Regions from separate parts of the Micromonospora sp. WMMC250 genome, predicted to be linked through region 2. Evidence: riboswitches for the same ligand, from Rfam matches in the RefSeq annotation. Region 2 holds a riboswitch; the other holds the start of a gene.
What was found. Region 2 has a riboswitch for S-adenosylmethionine ahead of O3438_RS24805 (aminotransferase class V-fold PLP-dependent enzyme). Riboswitches for the same ligand answer to the same signal wherever they lie in the genome.
Positions count from the first base shown of each region.

Region 1: linked by a shared signal. The riboswitch ahead of O3438_RS12580 (ABC transporter substrate-binding protein) and the one ahead of O3438_RS24805 (aminotransferase class V-fold PLP-dependent enzyme) in region 2 are both predicted to bind S-adenosylmethionine.

Region 1 covers NZ_JAPZBJ010000002.1:2,881,517-2,888,967, forward strand. Annotated here, with positions in the region: gene O3438_RS12555 (mycothiol transferase) at 1-149, opposite strand, end outside; gene O3438_RS12560 (2'-5' RNA ligase family protein) at 228-743, shown strand; gene O3438_RS12565 (hypothetical protein) at 922-1,113, shown strand; gene corA (magnesium/cobalt transporter CorA) at 1,129-2,259, opposite strand; gene O3438_RS12575 (amino acid transporter) at 2,449-4,389, shown strand; SAM riboswitch class IV at 4,476-4,587, shown strand; gene O3438_RS12580 (ABC transporter substrate-binding protein) at 4,863-5,729, shown strand; gene O3438_RS12585 (amino acid ABC transporter permease) at 5,769-6,542, shown strand; gene O3438_RS12590 (amino acid ABC transporter ATP-binding protein) at 6,539-7,285, shown strand; gene O3438_RS12595 (Na+/H+ antiporter) at 7,333-7,451, opposite strand, start outside.
Region 2 covers NZ_JAPZBJ010000002.1:5,498,498-5,505,948, reverse strand. Annotated here, with positions in the region: gene O3438_RS24830 (ATP-dependent DNA helicase) at 1-507, shown strand, start outside; gene O3438_RS24825 (AI-2E family transporter) at 504-1,814, opposite strand; gene O3438_RS24820 (GroES family chaperonin) at 1,975-2,313, shown strand; gene O3438_RS24815 (hypothetical protein) at 2,395-2,562, shown strand; gene O3438_RS24810 (PrsW family intramembrane metalloprotease) at 2,642-4,120, opposite strand; SAM riboswitch class IV at 4,144-4,264, shown strand; gene O3438_RS24805 (aminotransferase class V-fold PLP-dependent enzyme) at 4,311-5,600, shown strand; gene O3438_RS24800 (FUSC family protein) at 5,605-6,837, opposite strand; gene O3438_RS24795 (HD domain-containing protein) at 6,946-7,451, shown strand, end outside.

The DNA.
Region 1 (7,451 bases), 2.6 Mb from region 2:
CGGGTGAGGTGCCAAACCAGCCAGCCGATCGAGTTGTGGCCGGGTGCCGGCTCGTGGTGTAGCTGCTCCGGGCTCAGGCCGTCCACTGCCGCACGGACGAGGTCGGGCAGTCGGTTGTACGTCTCGGTCAGCAGATCACTCACGTCCACCGGGTACGCCTCCTGTTCGGTCTGCGCTCAGGTACCGCCGAGCGCGGTCGCCCAAACCTCGGCCGCTACGGTGATCAAATGGTCGCGGCGGTGGAGTTGTACCTGGATCCGGATGCCACCCGCCGGATCCGGGTGCTGTGGGACGCGCTGGAGACCGAGGGCGTGCAGAGCATGCGCTCCCTGCTGGAGCAACGTCACCGTCCGCACGTCTCACTGGCGGTGGCGCCCCGGTTCGACCCGGAACAGGTCGCCGCGGCCCTGCACGGGACTGTCGTGGCCGCTCCCCTGCGGATCGAGTTCCAGCACGCCGGCCAGTTCGTCGGTCGGGTGCTCTGGCTCGGTCCGACGCCCACCCCGGAGCTCCTGGCCCACCACCGCACGGTCCACGACCGGCTCGCCGCAGCCGGCATCCCGTTGGCCGAGCACTACCAGCCGGGCCGCTGGGTGCCGCACTGCACGCTCTCCATGCGGGTGCCGAACGCGCTGATGGCCGCCGCGGTGCGCCGCTGTCTGGAGGTGTTGCCGCTGACCGCGACAGTGGTCGGGGCGGCCCTCACCGACCACGCGCGGGGCATCGCCCACCCGCTGCCCTGACCCTCGACGAAAATGTCCGGTTTGGCGGGCGACAGTCGGGAAACCGAAAAGAAGCGGTGGTTATGCGGCCTGACGTGGGATGGTTCGACGTAGATGCCGTCCCGCCGAGCGCGTTTCGCCCGGCCGGCGGCGCGGGGTCACGCCGCGCTGCCCACGGCGGCTTCGACGAGGAGGGGCAGTGCCTATGCAGGCTCAGCGCAGGCCACCGCGAGCGGAGCGGAGCCAGAGCCGGGACGACCGGACCGCCGGCGGTATGACCGGGGCGGCCACGCCCCTGACGATCTGGGCCGCCGCCGTCCTGCTCGGCCGGATCAGTGCCGGCGACGACGACGTCGAGGACGAACGGCACATCCTGCGCGGCATCGAGTGATCCTCAGCGGGCGGCTCACAGCCAGCCGCGCCGCTTGAAGATCAGATAGAGGGTGCCGCAGACCAGCAGCATCAACAGCAGCGCGAAGAGGTAGCCGAAGCGCCAGTGCAACTCCGGCATGTGGACGAAGTTCATGCCGTACACGGTGCCGATGAGCGTGGGAGCGAACAGGATCGCCGCCCAGGACGAGACCTTCTTCAGCTCCTCGTTCTGCGCGTAGCTGGCCGCCGTGAGGCTCCGCATCTCCTCGTTCTGCTGCTGCGAGACGAGTGTGGCGTTGACGGTGAGGATGTTCTGCAACAGGTGCCGGAACCCGTCCACCCGTTCCACCACCTGGGTCAGGTGGTCGGTGACGTCCCGCAGGTAGCGGCGTAGCTCCTCGTCCGTGTCGGCACTGCCCGCGCCGTCGGCCAGCGCGTCGAGCACCGCGAGCAGGGGTCGCGCGGCGCGCTGGAACTGGATCACCTCGCGGCTGAGGCCGTAGATGCGCCGGCTCGCGTTCGGGTCACCACCGAACACCTGGGTCTCGATCTCGTCGATGTCGTTCTCCAACCCGGCCACGACCGGCGCGTACCCGTCGACGACCTGGTCGAGGATCGCGTACAGGACCGCCTCGGGGCCCCGGGCGAGCATCTGCGCCTCGACCTCCATGCGCCGCCGCACCGCGGCCAGGTCCGGCGCCTCACCGTGCCGGACGGTGACCACGAAACCCGGCCCGATGAACAGGTGCAGCTCGGAGAACTCGACCTCCTCCCGGAGGTCGTCGTAGCGGGCGGCGCGCAGCACCACGAACAGGGTCTCCCCGTAGCGTTCCAGCTTGGGTCGCTGGTGGGCGTTGATCGCGTCCTCGACCGCCAGGTCGTGCAGGCGGAACTCCCGCGCCAGCGAGGTGATCTGCTCGATGTCGGGCCGGTACAACCCGATCCAGGCCATCGCGCCGTCCTGCTCCTGCAGGCAGCGGTACGTCTCGGCGAGGCCGGACGGGGAGGCGAACCGGTGTCCACGGATGTAGACGGCGCTGTCCACCAGGCCACCGGTGGGCCTGGTGGGGGACTCCGAGGGCGGTGGCACGCCGACCCTGGTCTCGTACTCGTCGAGTTGACGACCGAAGCCCCCACCGGGGCGGAAGCGACGGCCACCGACCATGCCCTGTCCCCTCCCCGGTGACGCCCGGTCCGGCACGACTCCCGCCACCCCGGGGGCCGCTGCTTCCCCCCTGTCCCGCGCCCGAAACCCGGTGTGACGCGGGGTGGGTTCCCCGCACCGGCGGACGGGCACCCCACCGCGGGCGGATACTCACGGTTACCAGGGGCGGGACTGACGGGGGACGCGCCGGTGGAGGTCGACAAGCGCGCGGGCCGGCTGCGGGATTGGCTGCTGCGTGCCGGCGCCGAGGAGCCCGTGCAGCACCAGGGGCCGCACGGACGCCCACCGGAGCACCGGCACCACCCCTGGTGGAAGGTGATGTGCCTGACCGGTGTCGACTACTTCTCGACGCTGGGCTACCAGCCGGGCATCGCGGCGCTCGCCGCCGGGGCGCTCTCGCCGGTGGCGACCCTGGTGCTGGTGCTGGTGACCCTGCTGGGCGCGCTGCCGGTCTACCGACGGGTGGCGGCGGAGAGCCCGCACGGCGAGGGCTCCATCGCGATGCTGGTACGCCTGCTGAGCTACTGGCCGGGCAAGTTGCTGGTGTTGGTGCTGCTCGGCTTCGCGGCCACCGACTTCATCATCACCATCACCCTCTCGGCCGCCGACGCCACCGCGCACATCGACGAGAATCCGTTCTGGCCCGGCGGGCTCAAGGGACACGAGGTGCTGCTCACGTTGCTGCTCGTGGCGCTGCTCGGCGCGGTGTTCCTCAAGGGATTCACCGAGGCCATCGGGATCGCCGTCGTCCTGGTCGCGCTCTACCTGACGCTGAACGCGGTGGTGATGGCCGACGCGCTGTGGCGGGTGGTGACGCACCCGAGCGCGGTCGAGGACTGGACCACCACGTTGACCACCGGACACGGTGATCCGTGGATGGTGGTCGCCCTGTCGCTGTTGGTCTTTCCGAAGTTGGCGCTGGGTCTGTCCGGCTTCGAGACCGGCGTGGCCGTGATGCCGAGCGTGCGCGGCGACCCGCAGGACTCCGAGGCGCGACCGCTGGGCCGCATCCGGGGCGCTCGCCGCCTGCTCACCACGGCCGCCGTGACCATGAGCGTCTTCCTGATCACCAGCAGCGTGACGACCACGATCCTGATCCCGCCGGAGGCGTTCCAGCCCGGCGGGCCGGCGAACGGCCGGGCGCTGGCCTACCTGGCCCACGCGCATCTCGGGGAGGTGTTCGGCACCGTCTACGACCTGTCCACCATCGGGATCCTCTGGTTCGCGGGGGCGTCGGCGATGGCCGGGCTGCTCAACCTCGTACCCCGCTATCTGCCCCGCTACGGCATGGCCCCGACCTGGGCACGGGCGGTCCGGCCACTGGTGCTGGTCTTCACGGCGGTGGCGTTCCTGATCACGGTGGTCTTCGAGGCCAGCGTGGACGCACAGGGCGGCGCGTACGCCACCGGGGTCCTGGTGTTGATCACCTCGGCGACGACGGCGGTGACCCTCGCGGCGGTGCGGCACCGGCAGCGCGGCCGCACTGTCGCGTTCGGCACCATCGCGGTGATCTTCGTCTACACCACGCTGGCGAACGTGGTGGAACGTCCCGACGGCGTCAAGATCGCGGCCTGTTTCATCGGCGGGATCATCGTGGTCTCGCTGCTCTCCCGGTTGTCCCGCGCCTTCGAGCTGCGGGTCGACCACGTCGAACTGGACCCGGTCGCGACCCGGATGATCGACGGGCGCGACGGGCGGCGGATCCGCCTCATCGCCCACGAACCCGACGGCCGGGGCGCGGCGGAGTACCGCGCCAAGCTGGCGCAGACCATGGCGGACAACGACTTCCCCGACGACAGCGACGTGCTCTTCGTCGAGGTGCGCGTCACCGACCCGTCGGACTTCGAGACCGAGCTGGTGGTGACCGGCAGCTTGGCTGCCGGCCGTTTCCCGGTACTCAGCCTGACCAGTTCCGCGGTGCCCAACGCACTCGCCGCCCTGCTGCTGGAGATCCGCGACCGGACCCGTCGGCGCCCCCACATCTACTTCGAGTGGACCGAGGGCGGCCCGGGCCGCAACGTCCTGCGCTACCTGGCGTTCGGGCAGGGTGAGATCGCCTCGGTCACCCGGGAGATCCTGCGTCGTCACGAGCCCGATCCGCGCCGACGCCCACACGTGCACGCCGGCTGACGGGAGCGCCGGCCACCCATCTCCCCTGGTGAGCGTGGTCATAACGACTGGACGATCCACCCGTGCCTGCTGCTAGCCTCGGCGCAGGTCATGAGCGCCAGCGCGAAGCCCCGGCTCGCTGGCCGGCAACCCTCCTCCGCGGTGGGGTGCCCCGGGTGAAGACCAGGCACCGACAGGACGTCGGTGCAAGCGTGGCCTGGCACCCAGGTCAGCACAGACCCGGGAGAACCATGCGCATCCTCAGCAGCACTTCACCGACCGACATCGCGGACGTCCGCGCCGGTCGGCCCTCGCCGGCACTGACCCGGCGGCGGCACGTGGACATGATGCGAATGTGCAGCGCCGCGTGTCGTCGCGGCACCACGCACTAGCGCAGCCCTCCTCCCGAACCTCCCTCACCGGTACGCCCATCGGGCGCACCGCCGGCGACGCACATCCGTGCGTGCCGGGACGCGACCTTTTCGGAGACACCCGTGCGACTTCTTCCTGCCCTGACCCGTGCCACCGCCCTGGGCGCCGCCGCCGTCCTGGCCGCCACCGCGCTCACCGCCTGCGGCGGCGACAGCTCGTCCGACACCAGCGCCAACCCGTACGGCCTGGCGCAGCCGGGCGTGCTGCGGGCCGGCACCCTGACCGACGCCCCGCCGAACGTGTACCTCGAGGACGGCAAGTTCACCGGCTTCGACAACGACCTGCTGACCGCCGTGGCCGGCAAGCTCGGCCTCCGGGTCGAGTTCGTCGGCACCGACTTCTCCGCGTTGCTCTCCCAGGTCAACAACCACAAGTTCGACGTCGGCAGTTCCTCGATCACCATCACCGAGGCGCGGAAGAAGACAGTCGACTTCGGCAACGGCTACGACTTCGGCTACTTCGGCCTGGACGTCCCGGCCGGTTCGCCGATCACCAGCTTCGACCAGCTCGCCGGCAAGCGGGTCGTGGTGGTGCAGGGCACCGTGCAGGACGACTACGCCACCGGAAAGCAGCTCGACCCGGTGCGGGTGCCGGACTACAACGGCGCGATCAACCAGCTCAAGGCCGGCACCGCCGACGCGTGGATCGCCCCGGCGGAGATCGGTGAGAAGTCGGCCGCCGACAGCAACGGCAAGATCACCGTGGCGGCCAAGCAGCTCAGCCCGGCACCGACCGCGTACGCCGTCGCCAAGGGCGGCGACAAGCTGCGCGAGGCGCTGAACAAGGCTCTCGACGAGGTCATCGCGGACGGCACCTGGAACCGGTTGCAGTCCCAGTACTACCCCGGCCGACCGATCCCGGCGGACTTCAAGCCGGGCAGCGGAGCGGTCACGGTGGCACCGTCGGCGTCGGCGTCGGCCGCGTCCTGAACCGGTGACGAGCGAGCAGGACGGTAGGGGAGACGACCGATGGATCCGTTGAGCACCCTGTGGGAGACGTTCTTCGACTGGGAGGCGATGGGCGAGGCGCTGCCCGAGATGCTGACCGTCGGGTTGCCGAACACGCTGATCCTGGCGGTCTCCGCCGCCCTGCTCGGCTCGGTGCTGGGCCTACTGCTGGCCGTCGCCGGGATCTCCCGCAGCCGGTGGTTGCGCTGGCCGGCGCGGGTCTACACCGACGTGTTCCGGGGGCTGCCGGCCGCGGCGACGATCCTGTTGATCGGCGTCGGGCTGGCACCGCTGGGCATGCAGGTCTGGGGACCTGACCCCTACCCCTTGGGGATCCTGGCGCTGTCGCTGATCGCCGCCGCGTACATCGGGGAGATCTTCCGCTCCGGCATCCAGTCGGTGGAGGCCGCCCAGTTGGAGGGCGCCCGCGCGCTCGGCTTCTCCTGGGGCGACGCGATGCGGCTGGTGATCATTCCGCAGGGCATCCGGCGGGTCCTGCCGGCCTGGGTCAACCAGCTCATCGCACTGATCAAGGACTCCAGCCTGGTCTACTTCCTCGGCCTGGTGGCCAGCCAGCGGGAGCTGTTCCGGATCGGGCAGGACTACGCGGCCACCACCGGCAACGAGTCCGCGCTGCTCCTGGCCGGGCTCTTCTACCTGGCGCTGACAGTTCCGCTGACACACGTCGTCAACTGGATCGACAGGCGGTTGCGCCACGGACGGCCAGCCGTCGCGCCGACCGACGAGGACGACGACCTCCCGTTGCCCGCCACTGTCCTGGGAGACCGGCGATGACCAGCGACACCACCACCACCTCGGTCAGCCTCGACGTACGGGACGTGCACCTCGCCTTCGGGCCGAATCGGGTGCTGCGCGGCGTCGACCTCACCGTGCCGCGCGGGGGGACGGCCTGCGTGATCGGCCCGTCCGGGTCCGGCAAGTCCACCCTCCTGCGCACCATCAACCGGTTGATCGAGCCGGACCGCGGCGACGTGCTGTTGGACGGGCGCAGCGTGCTGGCCGACGACCCGGACAGCCTGCGGCAGCGGGTCGGCATGGTCTTCCAGCAGTTCAACCTGTTCCCGCACATGAGCGTGCTGCGCAACGTCACCCTCGCGCTGCGCCGGCTCCGCAGGCTCGGCGAGGACGAGGCGGAGGCCGTGGCCCGGGCCCAACTGGACCTGGTCGGGTTGGCCGGCAAGGCCGACGCCCGTCCGGCTCAACTCTCCGGCGGTCAGCAGCAGCGGGTGGCGATCGCCCGGGCGTTGGCGCTGCGGCCCGAGGTGATGCTCTTCGACGAGGCCACCTCGGCGCTCGACCCGGAGCTGGTCAAGGGCGTGCTCGGGGTGATGGCCGACCTGTCCGCCGCCGGCATGACCATGGTGGTGGTCACCCACGAGATGGGCTTCGCCCGGCAGGTCGCCGACACCGTCGCCTTCATGGACCGGGGCGTGGTGCTGGAGGCCGGCCCGCCCGAGGCGGTCTTCGAACGGGCCGAGCATCCTCGGCTCCGCCGGTTCCTGTCCCAGGTGCTCTGAGCCGCGGCGGCTCCCAGCTGCTCTGAGCCGCGGCGGCACGTCGGCGGTCACTCGTTGGGTCCGCGCCCCAGCAGCCGGATCTCCTCGTTGTCCAGGGCGGCCTGGAGCTCCTGGAGCACTAGGTCGTCGATCTCCCGGTTGTCGCGCAGGCGGGTGACTTCCCGAC
Region 2 (7,451 bases):
TTCTCCTCCCGGCGGGCCGCGCAGCAGGCCGCGGAGCTGCTGCGCGCGCGGACCGACCTGCCTGTGCTGTTGCAGGGCGAGGAGGCCCTGCCGTTGCTGGTCCGTCGGTTCCGCGAGGAGCGGGCCAGCTGCCTGTTCGGCGTGATGTCGCTGTGGCAGGGCGTGGACGTGCCGGGTGACGCGTGTCAGCTCGTCGTCATCGACCGGCTGCCCTTCCCGCGCCCGGACGAGCCGCTGGCGGCGGCCCGCGCGGCTGCCGTGGACGCGGGCGGCGGCTCCGGCTTCGCCGCGGTCAGCGTGCCGATCGCGGCGGTGCGGCTGGCTCAGGGTGTGGGCCGGCTGATCCGCGCGACCGGCGACAAGGGCGTGGTCGCGGTGCTCGATTCCCGGTTGGAGACGGCTCGCGGTTACGGGCCGTTCCTGCGGCGGTCGTTGCCCCCGTTCTGGTACACGACGCGCCCCGAGGTGGCTCGCGGCGCCCTGGAACGCCTCGCCGGCACCAGCTAGGGTGCCTGGGAGGCGACGACCACGGCGTCGGGTGGGGTGTCCGGGACCCTTCGGGCGGCGAGCCGACGGACGGCGGTGTTCAGCACCGCGATGAGCGGCACGGAGACCAGCGCGCCGGTGATGCCGGCGAGGACGACACCTGCGGCGATACCGATGATCACCGCGAGCGGGTGGAGGGCGACGGCCCGTCCCATGATCAGCGGCTGGAGGACGTGCCCCTCGATCTGCTGCACACCGATCACCGCGCCCAGGATGATCAGGGCGGTGACCGGGCCGCTGTCGACGAGCGCGACGAGCACCGCGACGCCGCCGGACAGCGCCGCACCGACGATCGGGATGAACGCGCCGAGGAAGACAAGCGCGGCCAGCGGGAAGGCGAACGGGATGTCGAAGATGACCAGGAAGATGCCGATGCCGACCGCGTCGATGAAGGCGACCAGGACTGTCGCGCGGACGTAGGCGACAAGCGTCTGCCAGGAGGCCCGGCCCGCGTCGTCGACCTTCCACCGGGCGGCCACCGGCAGCAGGCGGACCAGGAAACGCCAGATCCGGGTGCCGTCGCGCAGGAAGAAGAACGTCGCGAAGAGCACGAGCAGCGTGCCGGTCAGCACCTCGGCCAGCGTCGCCGCAGTGCTCAGCGCCCCGCTGGTGAACTTCGAGGTGTTGTTGTTGATCCAGCCCTGCGCCTCGTCGATGTAGCGGTCGAGCTGGGTGTCGGAGAGGTGCAGCGGGCCCGTCTTCAGCCAGTTCTGGATCTGCCGGACGCCCTCCGAGGACTTCGCGCTCAACTCCGGCACGCCCCGGATGAACTCGTTGACCACGAGCGTCAGCGTGCCGATGACCGCTGCCAGGCCGCCGACCAGCACCACCGCCGTCGCCAGCGACCGGGGCAGTCGGGCTCGCAGCAGCCAGCCCACCGCCGGCGCGAGCAGCGCGGACAGCAGCAGCGCGATGGCCAACGGGATGATCACGATCTTGATCGTGCCGACGATCCGGAGCAGGGCCCAGGCCACCACGCCGATCACGATCAGCCGCCAGCACCACGCGGCGGCGATCCGCAGCCCGTGCGGGACGTCGGCGTCGTCCCGGCTGGAGGTCGAACTGTGCAGATCCACAGGAGGCTCAGCACCGTAGACCGAGGCGGTCGGCGGCGCGGTCGGCCCCGGTACGGCCGGGGACGCCACCCGGGCACCCGACGACACGTCGCTCAACTCGTCGCTCGACGTGCCCTCGTCGGCACGAGCCGACTCCTGTCGCGACTGGTAGGCGCGGCGAAGCCGCCCGCGTACCCGCTCGAAGCGGCTCAAGCGCACCTCCTGGCAGAAGAGACCGGTCCACCCACGGCGACAGGTCGGACAGCATACGTCCGTTGCCGACACCGTAGGGCAGTTCCGCCACACAGTGCCCCCGCCACCACCGGCGTAACCACCGGCGGCCCGCCGTCGGCCACACGGTAGCGTCTGCGGCGTGACCGCCGACAACGATCTCGACGCCGGCCTGCCGATCCGTCTGCTGCACGACCGCGTGCTGGTGCGGATGGAGGGCAGCGAGGGCGAACGCCGCTCCACCGCCGGCATCGTCATCCCGGCGACCGCCGCGGTCGGCAAACGCCTCGCCTGGGCCACCGCCGTGGGTGTGGGCCCGAACGTGCGAGCCATCGTCTCCGGCGACCGGGTGCTCTTCGACCCGGACGACCGTTCCGAGGTCGAGCTGCACGGCCGCGGGTACGTGTTGCTGCGCGAACGCGACGTGCACGCCGTGGCCGCCGAGCGGATCGAGAACAACTCCACCGGCCTCTACCTCTGACCCACCCTCCCCCCGCCGCGCACCGTTTGCCCGGCCGCACGACGGGAAGCCATCCGGCGACCGTGGCCCTGGGGAGGGACGATGCCGGTATTCGTGAAGAAGCTGTTGACCTGGGGCTTCGTCGCGTTCCTGATCTACTTCGTGGCCTTCCGGCCGGACGGCGCCGCGCAGATGTTCCGAGCGATCGGGGCCGCGTTGATCGCGATGTTCCAGGGTTTCGGCGACTTCCTCACCTCGCTGATGACCTGAGCCGGCGGTCTGACCGAGGCGCCGTTCTGACTGAGGCGCCGGTCCGATCACCTGAGCCGCCGGCCGGCGGTGCCAGCCGTCAGTGGTGACCCGGGGGCCAGGGCGCGGGCGGGCGCAGACCGGGCCAGCCGGGCGGGGCGTACCCGACCGGGGGCGGCGCGGGCGCCAACACCACCGGAATCGGCACCACCGGCTCGTCCGGCGCGTCGACCGGGCGCTGGTGGCCGTCCGGGAAGCGCAGGTGGTATCGGCTGCCGTCCCAGAGCCCGGCCGGGGCCTGCGGATCCCGGCCGACGAAGACCGACCGGTACGCGCTGATCGCGTCCAGCAGCTCCCGCTCCTCTCGTGCGGTCCGTTCCTGGTCGGCGGCCTTCCGGTCCAGGCCCCGCAGGGTGCCGTCGCGCAGCAGGGCCAGCCGGGTGGCGGCGGACTGGTAGCCACGCATCGCCCGGACCCCGGCGTCACCGGCCACCCGGCGCGCCCAACTGCGGGCCGCGTGCCGTCGCCCCAGGCTGCTCAACGCGGCCACCTCGGGCGGGCTCAGCCAACCGGCGCGTACGTAGTCCGGCAGGACGCGTTCGGTGAGCCGCCCCTCCCAGGCGCGCAGCCACACCGCCAGCCCCACGGTGCCGAAGAAGACAGGCACCATCAGGCCCAGGAAGCCGTACAGCATGATCACGGCCTCGCCCGTGGCCTGGGTGAGCGTGGGCAGCAGGTTCCACGTGCCGTGCAACATCATCGCCAGCAGCAGGCCGGCGATCGGGGCGAGCACCCGGACCCGGCGGTCCGCCGTCCGCGCGGCGATGCCCAGGCCGAAACCCGTCATCGAGGTGAAGAGCGGATGGGCGAACCCGAACAGCAGGATCCGCAGGATGAAGATCGCGATGACCTGCTGGATGCCGGTGGCGGGGCCATACCTGTCGACACCGGACGCGTAACCCAACCCGCCCAGGTAGAGGATGTTCTCCACCATGGCGAAACCGACCGCCGACAGCCCGCAGTAGACCAGGCCGTCGGTGATCCCGGACCACTCGCGTCGGCGGAACACCAGCAGCAGGATCGGGCCGAGAGCCTTCGTCGACTCCTCGATGAACGGTGCCACCAGCACTCCGGTCAGCGCGGCCGGCAGACCCCAGTCGGCGAAGCGGCCGGCGGCGAAGTCGTTCACCGTCAGCGATGCGGCGGTGGAGACGAACGCGCCCCAGGCGAAGCAGAAGATCAGATACTTCAGCGGCTCGGGTTCGTACCGGTCCAGCCAGAGGAAACAGGCGACCAGCACCGGCACCGGCAGGATGGCGGCGGCCACCCCGATGAGCAGGGCCTGCACGCCGAGCGACTGGCCGAGCGTGAAGACCATGAACACCGCGCAGGCGGCGATGAGCAGCACCACCCCGGCCAGCGCCAGGAACCGCCGCCAGCCCAGTCGGCGCCGCGGCATCGGGGGCGCCTCGACGGCGGACGGGGCCGTGGATGCGGGCGGCGACGGCAGCTGTGAACCGGGCGGGGTGTCGGCCATGCGGTCAGCGTAGCCATCCGCCGCCGGCTGGTCCGGTCGCATCGGTAGCCGCTATGCTGCCGGCAGGTCACGAGTGCCAGCGCGAAGCCCCGGCTTGCTGGCCGGCAACCCTCGTCGAGTTCGCGGTGGGGTGCCCCGGGTGATGACCGGGCCCAGCCCGATCGGTGTGCTGGGCAAGCGCGGACCCCGTCCCGACAGTGCACCCGGGGTCCCTGACCCCGGAGGTTCCGGCGTGCCCGTCACCCTTCTCCCCTCGCTGCCCACCCGCTTCGACACCGCGCCCGAGCCGACCGCGCCCGAGCCGACATCGTCGGGGCCGCTCGACGTCCTCGGTGTACCGGGCGAGATCAACCTGGACTACGCCGCCAGCGCGCCGTGCGCGCGGGCCGCCGCCGACGCCGTGGCCGAGCTGCTGCCCTGGTACGCGAGCGTCCACCGTGGGGCGGGAGCGTTGTCCCGACGCTGCACCCTCGCGTACGAGCAGGCCCGGCAGACGGTCGGTGACTTCTTCGGCGCCCGAGCCGACGATCACGTGATCTTCACCCGCAACACCACCGACGCGCTGAACCTGCTGGCGAGGGCCCTGCCGGCCGGCACGACTGTGGTCACCTTCGCCGGTGAACATCACGCCAACCTGCTGCCCTGGCCGCGCGGCTCGGTGCGGCTGCCCGTGCCCACCGACCCGGACGCTGCGGTACGCGACCTCGCCGCCGCCCTCACCGAACTGCGCCGGGGCAGCAACCCGGCGCTGCCGGTGCTGGTCGCCGTGACCGGTGCGAGCAACGTGACCGGGGAGCTGTGGCCGGTCACCGAGCTGGCCCGGGTGGCCCACCGACATGGCGCCCGGATCGTGCTGGACGCCGCGCAGCTCGCCCCGCACGCCCCGGTCGACCTGCTCGCGCTGGACGTCGACTACCTGGCGGTGTCCGGTCACAAGCTGTACGCGCCGTTCGGTGCGGGTGTGCTGATCGGCCGGGCGGACTGGCTGGACGCCGCACCGCCGTACCTGGCCGGCGGGGGTGCCACCAGCCACGTCGGACCAGCCACCCACGACGTGAACTGGACGACCGGGCCGGCACGGCACGAGGGCGGCACCCCGAACCTGCTCGGCGCGGTGGCGCTGGCGGCCGTATGTACGGCGCTCGACGACGCCGACCGGGCCGCGCTGGCCGCCCACGAGCAGGCGCTGCTGACCCGACTGCGGACCGGCATCGCCGCTCTGCCGCACGTCGTGGAGCTGCGCACCTTCGGCCCCGACGCGCCCCGCGTCGGGATCGTCTCGTTCGTGGTCGTCGGCTGGGACTCCAGCGACGTGGCCGCACGGTTGGCCGTCGAACACCACATCGGCGTACGCGACGGGTTGTTCTGCGCCCACCCGCTGGCGCGACGTCTGCTCAGCGAGGCGGCGGCGCGCACCGGCCGGCGGGACCTGCCGCCCACGGCGCTGCGGGCCAGCATCGGCCTGGGCACCACGGAGGAGCAGGTGGACAAACTGCTCGCCGCACTCGCCGACCTGGGGTGAGGGCTCAGCCGACGGGTGGGGCGGTGGGCGGTTTCGGTGTCTCGTCGGGTTTGGCCGGCTCGGCGACCGGCCGCTCCTGCTCCCCGAAGGCGGTGCGGATCCACCGGTTCGCCTCCTCCTGCTCGACCCCGGAGGCCACCAACAGGTCGCTCGCTGTGGTGCGGATCTGGGCGACCACCACGCTGCCGGAGAAGCCGACGCCGTCACCGTACGCCCGGCCGGCCTCGCTGACCGCCCGCAGGGACCGCTCCCGGGCCTTCTCCGGCTCCTCCCCGGCAGCGAACTCGTGCTTGAGCAGCCGGACCGACTCGGCGAGGTGACCGACCGCGTCCGGCATCGATTCGGGCACCGGCTCCTCGTCCTCGATGAGGGTCACCGATCGACGGATCAGGGTGCCGCTGTTGCGCATCGCCCGGTCGATCGGGTCGGCCGCCTCCGCGTAGTGGGTCAGTTCGTCGCGGCGGTGCCAGCGGGCCGGGGAGAGGGTGGCCGTCTCCTTCGCGCCCTCGATCGCCTCGCCCAACGTGGCCAGCTCCTCCTTGTTGTCGCGCAGCCTCTCCAGTGCGCCCTGGATGATGGCCCGATCCCGACGGCGTAGACCGTCCGCCGTGACGTCGAGCTGGGTGGCGAGCAGGTCGAGCGCCGGCCGGGCGGCTCGGTTGATCACCCGCAGTGGGTTCAGCGGGAGCAGCAGTGCCGTGACCACCAGGGCGACCCCGCCACCGAGGAACGCGTCGACGAAGCGGGGGATCTCCAGGTTCTGGGTCGACGGGCTCAGTGTCACGATCAGCACCGCCGTGGCCGCAGCCTGGATGACGATGGCCACGCTCGCCCCGGCGAAGATGGTGAGCAGGATCGCGACAGTGACCACCAGGCCGAGTTGCCAGGCCCCGGTTCCGAGCAGGTAGATCAAGAGGTCGCCGACGGCCACCCCGACCCCCACCCCGACGATCAACTCGATGGTCCGGCGGAACCGCTGGCCCACCGACGCGGCGAGGGTGCCGACCGCGGAGATCGGCGCGAACACCGGCTGCGGGTTGCCGAGCACCTTGTGCGAGATGAGGTACGCGATTCCGGCGGCCAGCCCGGCCTGGACGGCCAGCCCGCCGGCCATGCGTACCCGGTGCAGACGGTCGTGCAGGGTGGCTCGGCTCCGATGGCGCAGTTGCTCGGTAGCCTCGGCGATCCGGGCGCCGTCGATGTCCACCAGCCCGTCACGCAGCGCGGTACGTCGCATTATCGGCTGTCGCTTGTCCCGGGCCACGGCCATGGGCGCGACTACCCGTGGTGGGCCCGCTGAATCCTCCCTTCGCCGCGTCGTGGGCGGATGCGGCAGACTCGGGCGGTGGTTGATCTGCTTGATCGGTGGCGGACGGCGGTCCGGGGCGCCGGCGCGAGCCCAGACGTGTCGTCGGGCGGTGCCGGGAAGCAGTTGCTCGGTCGGTGGCGGGAGCCGCACCGGCACTACCACACTCCGGTCCACCTGACGGCTGTGCTCGACGTGGTGGACGAGCACGCCGACCTCGCCGCCCAGGTCGACCTGGTGCGGTTGGCGGCCTGGTTCCACGACGCCGTCTACGACCCGAGAGCCTCCGGGTACGCCAACGAGCACGACAGCGCCGCGCTTGCCGACGAGGTGCTCACCGGGCTCGGGGTGCCGGCGTCGTCCGTCTCCGAGGTGCACCGGCTGGTGCTGCTCACCGCCGGGCACACCGTGGCACCGGGCGACGCTGACGGCGCGCTGCTCTGCGACGCGGACCTCGCCGTGCTGGCCGCGCCGGCGGCCACGTACGAGCGGTACGCGGCGGCGATCCGGCGGGAGTACGCCCACGTGCCGGAGCCGGCCTTCCG